Regions from separate parts of the Streptomyces sp. NPDC096013 genome, predicted to be linked through region 1. Evidence: riboswitches for the same ligand, from Rfam matches in the RefSeq annotation. Region 1 holds a riboswitch; the other holds the start of a gene.

Region 1 (5,638 bases):
TGCCGCGCCGCACGGTGTCGCTGTACGCGTGGTCGACCTTCCCGACGTCGAGACCGGCCTCCTTGAGCCGCTCCGTCGCCTGCGCCTCGGACTTCGACAGCAGCGGCGGGACCTTCGTGAACTGGCCCGAGTTGATGTACCAGACGCCCGCCCCGACCCCCATGACCAGCAGCAGCGCGGCGACGACCGCCAGCAGCCCGCGCCGGGGCCGCCGCGCGTCGCGCCGCCGGGGCGGCAGCGGCGGACCGCTCTCGAACCGGCTGGTCCGGTCGACCGGATCGCCCGCCCCGCCGTCCCCGTCGAGCGGCAGCGGACGCGACGGGGGTCCCCCCGCGCGAGCGGAGCCGAAGGTGGGGACGGTCAGCGAGCGGGGGATCACACTCGTACGGTTCTCCGCGTTCGGATGCTCCGAGGCCAGCGCCTGCGGCGGCACCGCGTCCAGCTGCCCCTCGCTCAGCCGCGCCCGTGCCTCGCGGACCAGACCGAACAGCGCGACCGCGTCGTACGGCCGCAGGTCGGGGGTGCGCGCGGTGGCGGTGGCGACCAGCTCGTCCAGCTCGTACGCCAGGCCCGGCACGACGGCCGAGGGCGGCGGGACGTCCTCGTGCAGGTGCTTGTAGAGCACGATCGCGGCCGAGTCCCCCTCGTGCGGCTTCCGGCCGGTGAGCATCTCGTACAGGACGACACCGCACGCGTACACATCGACCCGGGGGTCGGCCTGGGTGCCCTCGATCTGCTCCGGCGCGAGATACGACACCGTGCCGAGCACGGACCCGGTGGTGCTGGTGACGGTGTCCACGGACCTGACGAGCCCGAAGTCGGCGACCTTGACCCGGCCGTCGTCCCCTATGAGCACGTTCTCCGGCTTCATGTCCCGGTGCACGAACCCGGCCCGGTGCGCGGCGCCCAGCGCGGCCAGCACCGGCTCCAGGATGTCCAGGGCGGCCCGCGGCTGGAGCGCCCCGCGCTCGCGCAGCACGTCCCGCAGGGTGCAGCCGGCGACGTACTCCATCGCCAGATAGACGTACGTCCGGTCGGCGCCCTGGTCGAAGACCTGCACCACGTTCGGATGCGCCAGCCGCGCCACCGACTTCGCCTCACGGATGAAACGGTCCACGAAGTGACCGTCGGCCGCGAGCGACGGGTGCATCACCTTGAGCGCGAGAATCCGGTCCAGGCGGGTGTCCACGGCCCGGTAGACCGTGGCCATCCCGCCGACGGCGATCCGCGCGTCGACGCGATACCGGCCGTCGAGCAACTGCCCGACGAGAGGGTCATGAAGGGTCGTATCCACGCAGGTGAGTGTACGAGCCGACGCCGACACCATGGCGTTTTCGTCCGGTTCGGGGCAGTACTGAAGCGGACCTGTGACGCATCGCACCTGCCCGAGGCCGTCGATTTCGACGGCCTCGGCGGGGCGCGGGGTGTCTAGAAAGCGGGCCGCTCGGGGTCCAGGGCGGCGAGGCCCTCCGCGGGAGAGGACGCCGAGGCGAAATGGCGGCGGGGGATACGCCCCGCCCGGAACGCCAGCCGCCCCGCCTCCACCGCGCTCCGCATCGCCGACGCCATCAGCACCGGCTCCTGCGCCCGCGTCACCGCCGATGCGAGCATCACCCCCGCACATCCCAGCTCCATCGCGAACGCCGCGTCGGACGCCGTGCCCGCCCCCGCGTCCAGAATTACCGGCACACGCGCGTGCTCGGTGATCAACTGGAAGTTGTGCGGGTTGCGAATCCCGAGCCCCGACCCGATCGGCGCCCCGAGCGGCATGATCGCCGCACACCCGGCATCCTCCAGCTTCCGCGCCAGCACGGGATCATCGTTCGTGTACGGCAGCACCGTGAACCCGTCGTCGACCAATGTCTCGGCGGCGTCGAGGAGTTCGATCGGATCGGGCAGCAACGTGCGCTCGTCCGCGATCACTTCGAGTTTGATCAGCGAGGTCCCGAGAGCCTCCCGGGCCAGCCGCGCCGTCAACACGGCCTCGCCCGCCGTGAAACAGCCCGCGGTGTTGGGCAGCACCCGGACACCGAGCCGCTCCAGCACGGACAGCACCGAGCCATGGACGGAGGCGTCGACGCGCCGCATCGCGACCGTCGTGAGTTCCGTACCGGAGGCCACCAGCGCGCGCTCCAGGACGTCGAGGCTGGGCGCACCCCCGGTGCCCATGATCAGCCGGGACGCGAAGGACGTACCACCGAGGACGAAGGGGTCGTCGGCCATGGGTCAGCCTCCTTGGACGGCGGTGAGGACCTCGACGCGGTCTCCCTCGGAGAGGGCGGTCGACGGCCACTCCGCGCGCGGGACGACGGTTTCGTTGAGGGCGGCGGCCACCCCGGAGGGGGCCGGGGTGAGGGACCGGACGAGCACGTCCAGGGGCGTGCCGGGAGCGATCTCCTGGTGCTCGCCGTTGACGGAGATGTTCATGCGGGCTGCTCCACGAGTTCCGTGCGGGCGAACCGCTTGGGGGTGAACGGGCGTGCCTCGTCCGGCAGTTCACCGGTGCTCAGGGCATGCGCGAGGGCATCGCCGGTGACCGGCGTGAGGAGCACACCGTTGCGGTAGTGCCCGGTGGCCAGCAGCAGTCCCGGCAGCGCGGTCGGGCCGAGCAGCGGCGCGTTGTCGGGGGACCCGGGGCGCAGTCCGGCCCGGGTCTCGGTGAGCGGCAGTTCGGTGATCCCGGGGACCAGCTCATGGGCGTCGCGCAGCAGTTCGTAGACACCGCCGGCGGTCACCGTGGTGTCCCAGCCCAGTTCCTCGCTGGTCGCGCCGACGACCAGCTCGCCGTTCTCGCGCGGCACGAGGTAGACGTGGCTGCCACGCACCACGGCCCGCACGGTGCGGCTCAGGAACGGCGCGTGGCGCTCCGGCACGGTCAGCCGCAGGACCTGGCCCTTCACGGGCCGTACGGGTGGCAGGACGTCGTCGGGGACGCCCGTCAGCCGCCCGCTGAGGCTGCCGGCCGCGAGCACGACCTGGTCCGCGGTGAGCGGGGTGTCCTCCCGTGTGACGACCCCCGTGGCACGGTCCCGCGCGACCGTGAGCCGCTCGGCCCAGGTCCGGTGGAAGACGACCCCGGCCCGCTCGCAGGCGGCCACCAGCGCCGCCGCCAGCCGCCGCGGGTCGACCTGGTGGTCCCCGTCGACCCTGAGCCCCCCGCGCACGCCCGGTGCGAGCATCGGTTCGAGGCGCCGGCACTCGCGCCCGGACAGCCACTCGGAGTCCAGGCCCGACTGCTGCTGCAACGCGTGCAGTTCACGCAGATGGGCCCGGTCGTCGGCGTCCAGGGCGACGGCCAGCGTGCCGCAGCGGCGGTAGCCGAGGTCCAGGCCGGTGAGGTCGGTCAGCTCGGCCGCGAAGTCCGGGTAGCGGTGCGCCGAGGCCAGGTTGAGGGCGAGCAGGGTCTGTTCGCCGTAGTGGAGTTCGGTGACGGCGGCCAGCATCCCGGCGGCCACCTGGGCGGCCCCGCCGCCCGGCTCCGGGTCCAGCACGGCCGTGGCGAAGCCGCGTTGGGCCGCGCGCCAGGCCGTGACCAGGCCGATGATCCCGCCCCCGACGACGAGGACGTCTGATGTGCGTGCAGGCATGGGCGTCCAGCCCCTCCCTTCGCCGGCATGACCCGGATCAGGTTCGTACGGTCGGAGGCCGCCAGCCTCCCTCTCAGCCCAGTGCGCCCAGGCTCCCGCGAGCGTTCTACTCTTTTCTGCCGCGGGTCCGGGGGACATCCCCGGGAGTCGCGGCACGTCTGCCACCCTAGCCCGTGCCCTGTGCGTCAGTAAGGGAGCCTCTGTCCATGGCCCGTTCGCTCGACGGTCTCGTCCTCGCCCCCGTCGCCGACCAGGCCCCGGGTCAGGTCGGCACCCGCACCCGGTTCACCTACCACGAGCAGGACGGCGAGATCTGGGCCGAGTACGCGGGCGGCGACGTCGTACGGGGGCATCTCGTCGGCACGCGCGCGGGGGACCGGATCGACTTCCGGTACGTCCAGCTGAAGACGGACGGGACGACGTCCTCCGGGCACTGCGTCTCCCTGGTGACCGAGGTGCCGGACGGCCGCGTCCGCCTGGAGGAGACCTGGGAGTGGGAGTCCCAGGAGGGAAACGGGACCAGCACTGTGGAACAGCTCACCTGACGCGCCCGCTGACTGACAAATCGTCAGGTGTCTATGGTGATCGAGTGAGCGAGCAGACGCGGGACCAGGGCACGGTGGCAGAGCGACGCGTGGTCGTCGTCGGCGCGGGCATGGCCGGGGTGCAGACCGCGGTCGCCCTCCGGGAGCAGGGCTTCACCGGCGCCATCACCCTGATCGGCGCGGAACCCCATCAGCCGTACGACCGGCCCCCGCTGTCCAAGGCCGTCCTGCTCGGCAAGGCGGAGGGCTCCGCCTTCGACGTCGACTTCGAGGCGCTCGGTCTCGAAGTGCGGCTGGGGCGCGAGGTCGTGGGCCTGCGCCCCGCCGACCACGAACTGGACACCGCCGAGGGCCCGGTGCCCTACGACGTCCTCGTCCTCGCCACCGGTGCCGAACCGATCCGGCTCCCGGGCGCCGACGGCATCCCGGGCGTGCATCTGCTGCGCACCCTGGACGACGCCGAGCGGCTCCGCCCGGTGCTCGCCCGGCAGCACGACATCGTGGTCGTCGGCGCGGGCTGGATCGGCGCCGAGTTCGCCACCGCCGCGCGCGAGGCGGGCTGCGCGGTGACCGTCGTGGAGGCGGCCGACCGGCCGCTCGCGGGGGCCCTGCCCGCCGAGGTGGCCGCGCCGATGGCCGCCTGGTACGCCGCCGCCGGGGCCTCCCTGCGGACGCACGCGCGCGTGGCGCACGTCGAGCCCGGCGAGGTCGTCCTGGACGACGGCACCCGGCTGGCCGCGGGCGCCGTCGTGGTCGGCATCGGCGCCCGCCCCGCCACCGGCTGGCTGACGGGCTCCGGCATCGCACTGGGCGCCCACCGCGAGGTCCTGGCCGACGACCACCTGCGCACCTCGGTGGCGGACGTCTACGCGGTCGGCGACTGCGCCTCCTTCCCTTCGGGGAGGTACGGCGAGCGGCTTCTCGTCCACCACTGGGACAACGCCCTCCAGGGGCCGCGCACGGTCGCCGCGAACATCGTCGGGGAGACCCCGGCGGTCTACGACCCGGTGCCGTACTTCTGGTCCGAGCAGTTCGGCCGCTTCGTCCAGTACGCCGGTCATCACGCGTCCGCCGACACCACCCTGTGGCGCGGTGACCCGTCCACCCCGGCGTGGAGCGTCTGCTGGCTGCGCGGGGACCGTCTGGTGGCCCTCCTGGCGGTCGGCCGCCCCCGTGACCTGGCCCAGGGCCGTCGGCTGATCGAGGCGGCGACCCCCATGGACCAGGAGCGGCTGGCGGATGCTTCCCTCCCGATGAAGGCGGCTATCGCCTAGTTCGTCCCACCGGGTCGGACCGGCCCGGCTTCCGACTGTCAGTCCGGGATGGCACGCTGTTTACGTGACCGAGATTGACGCAAAAATCGATGCTCTCGTCCCCGCCTGGCTCACGCTGCCCGACATCGCAGAGATGCTCGATGTCGAGGTGACACGCGTGCGGCAGCTGGTCAAGGACGGCCAAGTCATCGCCGTACGCCGTGGTGAGAACCGCGCGCTGCACGTCCCCGCC
Region 2 (5,638 bases), on a different contig from region 1:
CGTGAGCATCATCATTGGGCTGCTCTTCAAGGTGCTGGTCTTCGTCGCGCTGGTCGGCGGACTGGTCTACATCGTGCGGAAGTTCACGTCGAGCTCCTCCTCGCGCGGCGACTGGTGACGTCCCGCGGGGCGACCGGTGATCGGTAACAGGAATCACCGGTTCCCTCGGCCGGGGGAAGTTTCCCGGACAGGGCGTCTGCGGGCGGTGGTGGGCGGTTAAAGTCCGGAACTCCTCGCGGGGACGAACCCCGCGAGCGGCGCACCCCCTCCCCGTGTTCCCCGCACGGGCCGCCCCCTCGCGCTCCGGAAGTGACCCTTGGCCACGGTTGACACCACATCCGTAGAACAACCCCATGCACCCCCCACCCAGCCGGTCCCGCCCACCTGGCCGCGCGCAGTGTCGATCCCCGCACAGCTGCGACCTGTGGCGACCTCCACGCAGGTACGCCCTGGGGTGACGTCGGCACAGGCACGTTCCTTGGCTACTCCGGCGCAGCTACGACCCGAGGTGGACGCCGCGCCGCTACGGCCCGGGGCAGATGCCGCGCCGCTACGACCTGGGGTCGCCCCCGTGCAGCTCAGCCCGGTGCCGGACGGTGCGCCGCTACGCCCCGCAACGGACGCCGCGCCAAGTCCCATGGCGGCCCTCACACAGACTCGTTCCGCGACAACTCCGGCGGAACTACGACCCATCGCCGCTCCCGCGCAATCGCGACCGGTGATGGATGCCCCGCCGCTACACCCCGCCAGAGTCACCCCGCCGCTACGACCCATGACAGCCGCCACGCGATCCCGCCCCGTCGCGGCACCGCCGCAGCAACGCTCCGCTGCGACCGTCGCCGGCGCTGGGGTCGCCGACCCGCAGCCGTCTGCCGCCACGCTCATCGGGTCCGTCCAACGGGCCATGCGGCTGCTGGAATCTGTCGCCGAGCACGCGCACGGAGCGCCTGCCAAGCAACTGGCCCGGGAGACCGGCCTCGCTCTCCCCACCGCGTACCACCTGCTGCGCACCCTCGTGCACGAGGGCTATCTCCGGCGGGACAAGGGGCTGTTCTTCCTCGGGGAGGCGGCTGTGCGGCTGGGCAGCAGCGGGGCGCAGGAGAAACGTCGCAGCACGATCGTCGACGCGCTGGCAGGTTGGCGGGATTCGATCGGTGTTCCGGTGTACTACGCGACGTACCGCGACGGCGAGATCGAGGTCCTCTGCGTCTCCGACACCCCCGGCAATCCGGCGGTCGAGGAGTGGGCGGACTTCCGTGAGACGGGGCACGCGCACGCGATCGGCCAGTGTCTGCTGGCTCAGTTGGACGAGGACGCCCGCCGCGACCACCTCGACCGTTACCCCGTGCGGTCCCTCACCCCGTACACCGTGCGCGACGACCAAGCCTTGCTGCGGCGCCTGGAACGCATGGGGAGGATGGAGCTGGTGGTGGAGCGTCAGGAGTACGCGCTGGGCACGGTCTGCGCAGCGGTCCCGATCACGCTCGGCACCACGGCGGCCACGATGGCCATGTCCCTGCCCTCGCATCAGGCCGGACGACTGCTCACCGCGGCACGGCAGTTGCAGACCGAGGTCGGCAGGCTGCTGGGGTCGCTCGCGCTCTCTATCAGTATCTGAAAACTTACTCCTTGTGATCTAACGTGTACGTTCAGCAATATTCCTTCAGTGTCACAGGGATCATTCCCAGCCAGTCGACGGCAATTGACGGGATAGGCGATGCACGAGTCCGTACAGGCAGAGGTCATGATGAGCTTCCTCGTCTCCGAGGAGCTCTCCTTCCGCATCCCGGTCGAGCTGGGCTATGAGACGTTCGATCCGTACGCCGTGCGGCTGACCTTCCATTTGCCGGGCGACGCCCCGGTGACCTGGGCTTTCGGTCGCGAGCTGCTGATCGATGGGCTGGGCATGGCGTGCGGGGAGGGCGACGTACGGATCGAGCCCCTCGACCCCGAGACGCTGGGTGAGGTGCTGATCCGGCTTCAGGTGGGCAGCGACCAGGCGCTGTTTCGCACCGGCGCGGCTCCGCTCGTGGCGTTCCTCGACCGCACCGACCGGCTGGTTCCGCTCGGTCAGGAGGCCGCCCTGGCGGACTTCGACACCCACCTCGACGAGGCGCTTGACCGCATCCTGGCGGAGGAGCAGAGCGCGGGGTGACGCGTCGTCGCCGTGGTGGGGGCGGGAGCTGGCGTAACGCTTCGCCACCGTCCAGGAATCGTTGAGCCCTGGACGCCCTGGACGCCCTGGACGCCCTGGACGCCCTGGACGCCCTGGACGCCCTGGACGCCCTGGACGCCGTGGACGCCGTGAGGCATCGTGAGGCGCTGTGAGCCCTGGAGGTCCCGTCGGGGGCCCGAAAGGTTCTCCCAGGGCCCGGAGTTCCGCAGTAACGCTTCTGCGCGGCTTCCTGGGGCGGTTCCCGCCGCTTGCGGCGCTTGCCGGTGCTGCGGGGTGCGCCGTTGCGCGGCACGGCGTTGCGCGGTGCAGTGGGGTGCAGTGCGGCGGGGTGCAATGCGGTCCCGTGCTTGCGGCGCTCAGGGTTTGCGGGACCTCAGGGCTTGGGCTGCCTGCGTGGTTCTCGGAGCCTCAGTGCTGGCGCCGTCCCAGGGCTTGCCGCGCCTCAGAGCGGGGAGCGCCTCAGTGCTTACGGCGTCGGCCCTTCCCGCCACGTGCTGCCGCGGGCTTGGCGCTCGGCGCCGCCGTGGACGTCGTAGCCGAGCCGGCCGAACCTGCCGCACCCGCTGCACCCCCCGACCCAGCCGCCCCCGCCGGAACGGCCTCGCGTCCCGGGCGGTCCGCCGAGACGACCAGGGCCGCGAGGGCTGTGGTGACCGGTACCGACGCGACCAGGCCGATCGAGCCGACCAGCGTGCGGACGATCTCCTCGGCGACCAACTCGCTGTTGGCCACCGACCCCACGCTGCTCTGGGCGATGGAGAAGAGCAGGAGCAGCGGCAGCGCGGCGCCCGCGTAGGCGAGGACGAGGGTGTTGACGACGGACGCGATGTGGTCGCGGCCGATGCGGATGCCGGCGCGGTACAGCCCGCGCCAGCCCATCGACGGGTTGGCCTCGTGCAGCTCCCAGACCGCCGATGTCTGGGTGACCGTCACATCGTCGAGCACGCCGAGCGAACCGATGATGACGCCGGCGAGCAGCAGACCGCTCATGTCGATCGACGGGTACAGCCCGTGGATGAGGCCCGTGTTGTCGTCCGTGTTGCCGGTCAGCGCGGCCCAGTCGATGAACCCCGAGCCCAGGATGCCGATCAGCACCAGTGACATCAGGGTGCCGAGCACCGCCACGGACGTACGGGCCGACAGGCCGTGGCACATGTAGAGGGCGATCAGCATGATGGCGCTCGATCCGACCACCGCCACGATCAGCGGGTTCGAGCCGTGCAGGATCGCGGGCAGGATGAAGAAGTTAAGGATCATGAAGCTGATGGCCAGCGCGATCAGCGCCATGACACCGCGCAGCCGGCCCACTACCACGACGGCCAGCGCGAAGATCCCGGCGAGCAGCGCCATCGGGAACTTACGGTTCACATCGGTGACGGAGTACTGCAGATCCCTGGGCGCCGAGGGTTCGTACGCGACCACGACCTTCTCGCCCTGATGCAACTGCCGTGACTGGTCGGGCTGGACGATCTCCGTGAACGTACGGCCCTTGTCCTTGCCGGTGGAGACCGTGACCGTGGCCTTCTTGCAGGTGCCTGCCGCTTCCTGTGCCGCAGAGGAGCCCTCGGCGGTGGAGGTGTCCCCGGTCGAGCCCCCGCCCGATGCGTTCACCGACGCGCAGCTCACGCTGACGACCTTGGTGACCGTCGCCTGCTGGGTCTGCCGGTCGAAGCCGACGCCGGTGCGCTTGTGCGAGGGGGCGCCGCCTGGCCACAGCACCACCATGCCGACCACGACGGCCACCGTGAACGGGATCAGGATCGCCGCGATGACCTTCCGCAGATGCCGGGAGACGGGGGCGGCGGGTCCATGACTGTGCGAGTGACCGTGCCCACCGCCTCCACCGGAACCGTGACCACCGGCCGCACCGGAACCGTGCCCGCCGTCCCCGCCCGGTCCGTGGTCGTGCCCGGAATCGCGGTCGTCGCCGGATCCATGGTCGTGGCCATGGGGCGGCCCGGTCGGCGGATACGGGGGCTGCGATGTCGTGGTCACCGCCCGATCATCGCAAGAACGCCGGAGGCCCACTGTTCACCGCGCCACTTATGGCGCTAGCGTGGAGGCACCTTTGCACACGCGGGAGCTCGGAGCACCGGGCTGAGAGGGCGCTGACCTTCGTCTCTGCGATGTTTCACGGGAAACGTCACCTGAATCGAGTGATGTTTCACATGAAACATCGGCTGACGGAAGCCGCTGCGTCGACCGCCGAACCTGTTACCGGGTAATGCCGGCGTAGGGAGTAGGTCTCATGACCAACAAGGACGTACGCACGCCTGCCTCCAGCCAGGACGAACAGCCCGTTCCGGGCGAGAAGTCCGCTCGGGCCGAACAGCCCACGGAGGCCGGGAAGTCCATCGGCTGGCACAAGGGGTACGTCGCGGGCTCGCGCCCCGATCTACGGGTGCCGGTCCGTCAGGTGCATCTCACCAACGGGGAGTCGGTGACGCTGTACGACACCTCGGGTCCGTACACCGATCCGCTCGTCGACACCGATGTCCGCAGGGGACTGGCGCCGCTGCGGGAGAACTGGATCATCGCCCGCGGCGACACCGAGGAGTATGCGGGCCGGCCCGTCCGCCCCGAGGACGACGGGATCAAGCACACCTCACCGCGCGGTGGACTGCGCAACCTGGACGCGGTCTTCCCGGGGCGCCCCCGTCAGCCGCGCCGAGGCCGTGACGGTACGGCGGTCACACAACTCGCCTATGCGCGAAGGGGTGAGATCACCCCCGAGATGGAGTTCGTGGCCGTACGCGAGAACGTCGACGCCGAGGTCGTCCGGGAGGAGATCGCGGCCGGGCGTGCGGTGCTGCCCGCCAACGTCAACCATCCCGAGATCGAGCCGATGATCATCGGCAAGCGGTTCCTGGTGAAGGTCAACGCCAACATCGGGAATTCCGCGGTCACTTCCTCCATCGAGGAGGAGGTCGACAAGATGACCTGGGCGACGCGCTGGGGCGCCGACACGGTCATGGACCTGTCCACCGGCCGCAACATCCACACCACGCGTGAGTGGGTGCTGCGCAACTCCCCTGTCCCCATCGGCACGGTGCCGCTCTACCAGGCACTCGAAAAGGTCGACGGCCGCGCCGAGGAGCTGACCTGGGAGATCTACAAGGACACGGTCGTCGAACAGGCCGAACAGGGCGTGGACTACATGACCGTCCACGCGGGCGTGCGGCTGCCGTTCGTACCGCTGACGGCGAACCGCAAGACGGGCATCGTCTCGCGCGGCGGCTCGATCATGGCGGCCTGGTGCCTCGCGCACCACAAGGAATCGTTTCTGTACGAGAACTTCGAGGAACTGTGCGAGATCCTCGCCGCCTACGACGTCACGTACTCGCTCGGCGACGGCCTGCGGCCCGGTTCGATCGCGGACGCCAACGACGAGGCACAGTTCGCGGAACTGCGGACGCTCGGGGAACTCAACACGATCGCGAAGCGTTTCAATGTACAGACGAT

What was found. Region 1 has a riboswitch for thiamine pyrophosphate ahead of thiO (glycine oxidase ThiO). Riboswitches for the same ligand answer to the same signal wherever they lie in the genome.
Region 2: linked by a shared signal. The riboswitch ahead of thiC (phosphomethylpyrimidine synthase ThiC) and the one ahead of thiO (glycine oxidase ThiO) in region 1 are both predicted to bind thiamine pyrophosphate.

The regions. Positions count from the first base shown of each region.
Region 1 covers NZ_JBIWGK010000002.1:461,608-467,245, forward strand. Annotated here, with positions in the region: gene pknB (Stk1 family PASTA domain-containing Ser/Thr kinase) at 1-1,294, opposite strand, end outside; gene ACIRB1_RS09575 (thiazole synthase) at 1,429-2,223, opposite strand; gene thiS (sulfur carrier protein ThiS) at 2,227-2,427, opposite strand; gene thiO (glycine oxidase ThiO) at 2,424-3,587, opposite strand; TPP riboswitch at 3,584-3,696, opposite strand; gene ACIRB1_RS09590 (hypothetical protein) at 3,794-4,132, shown strand; gene ACIRB1_RS09595 (NAD(P)/FAD-dependent oxidoreductase) at 4,177-5,406, shown strand; gene ACIRB1_RS09600 (Rv2175c family DNA-binding protein) at 5,471-5,638, shown strand, end outside.
Region 2 covers NZ_JBIWGK010000006.1:300,350-305,987, forward strand. Annotated here, with positions in the region: gene ACIRB1_RS22200 (DUF5326 family protein) at 1-118, shown strand, start outside; gene ACIRB1_RS22205 (IclR family transcriptional regulator) at 773-1,618, shown strand; gene ACIRB1_RS22210 (SsgA family sporulation/cell division regulator) at 1,718-2,155, shown strand; gene ACIRB1_RS22215 (YibE/F family protein) at 2,636-4,171, opposite strand; TPP riboswitch at 4,243-4,432, shown strand; gene thiC (phosphomethylpyrimidine synthase ThiC) at 4,425-5,638, shown strand, end outside.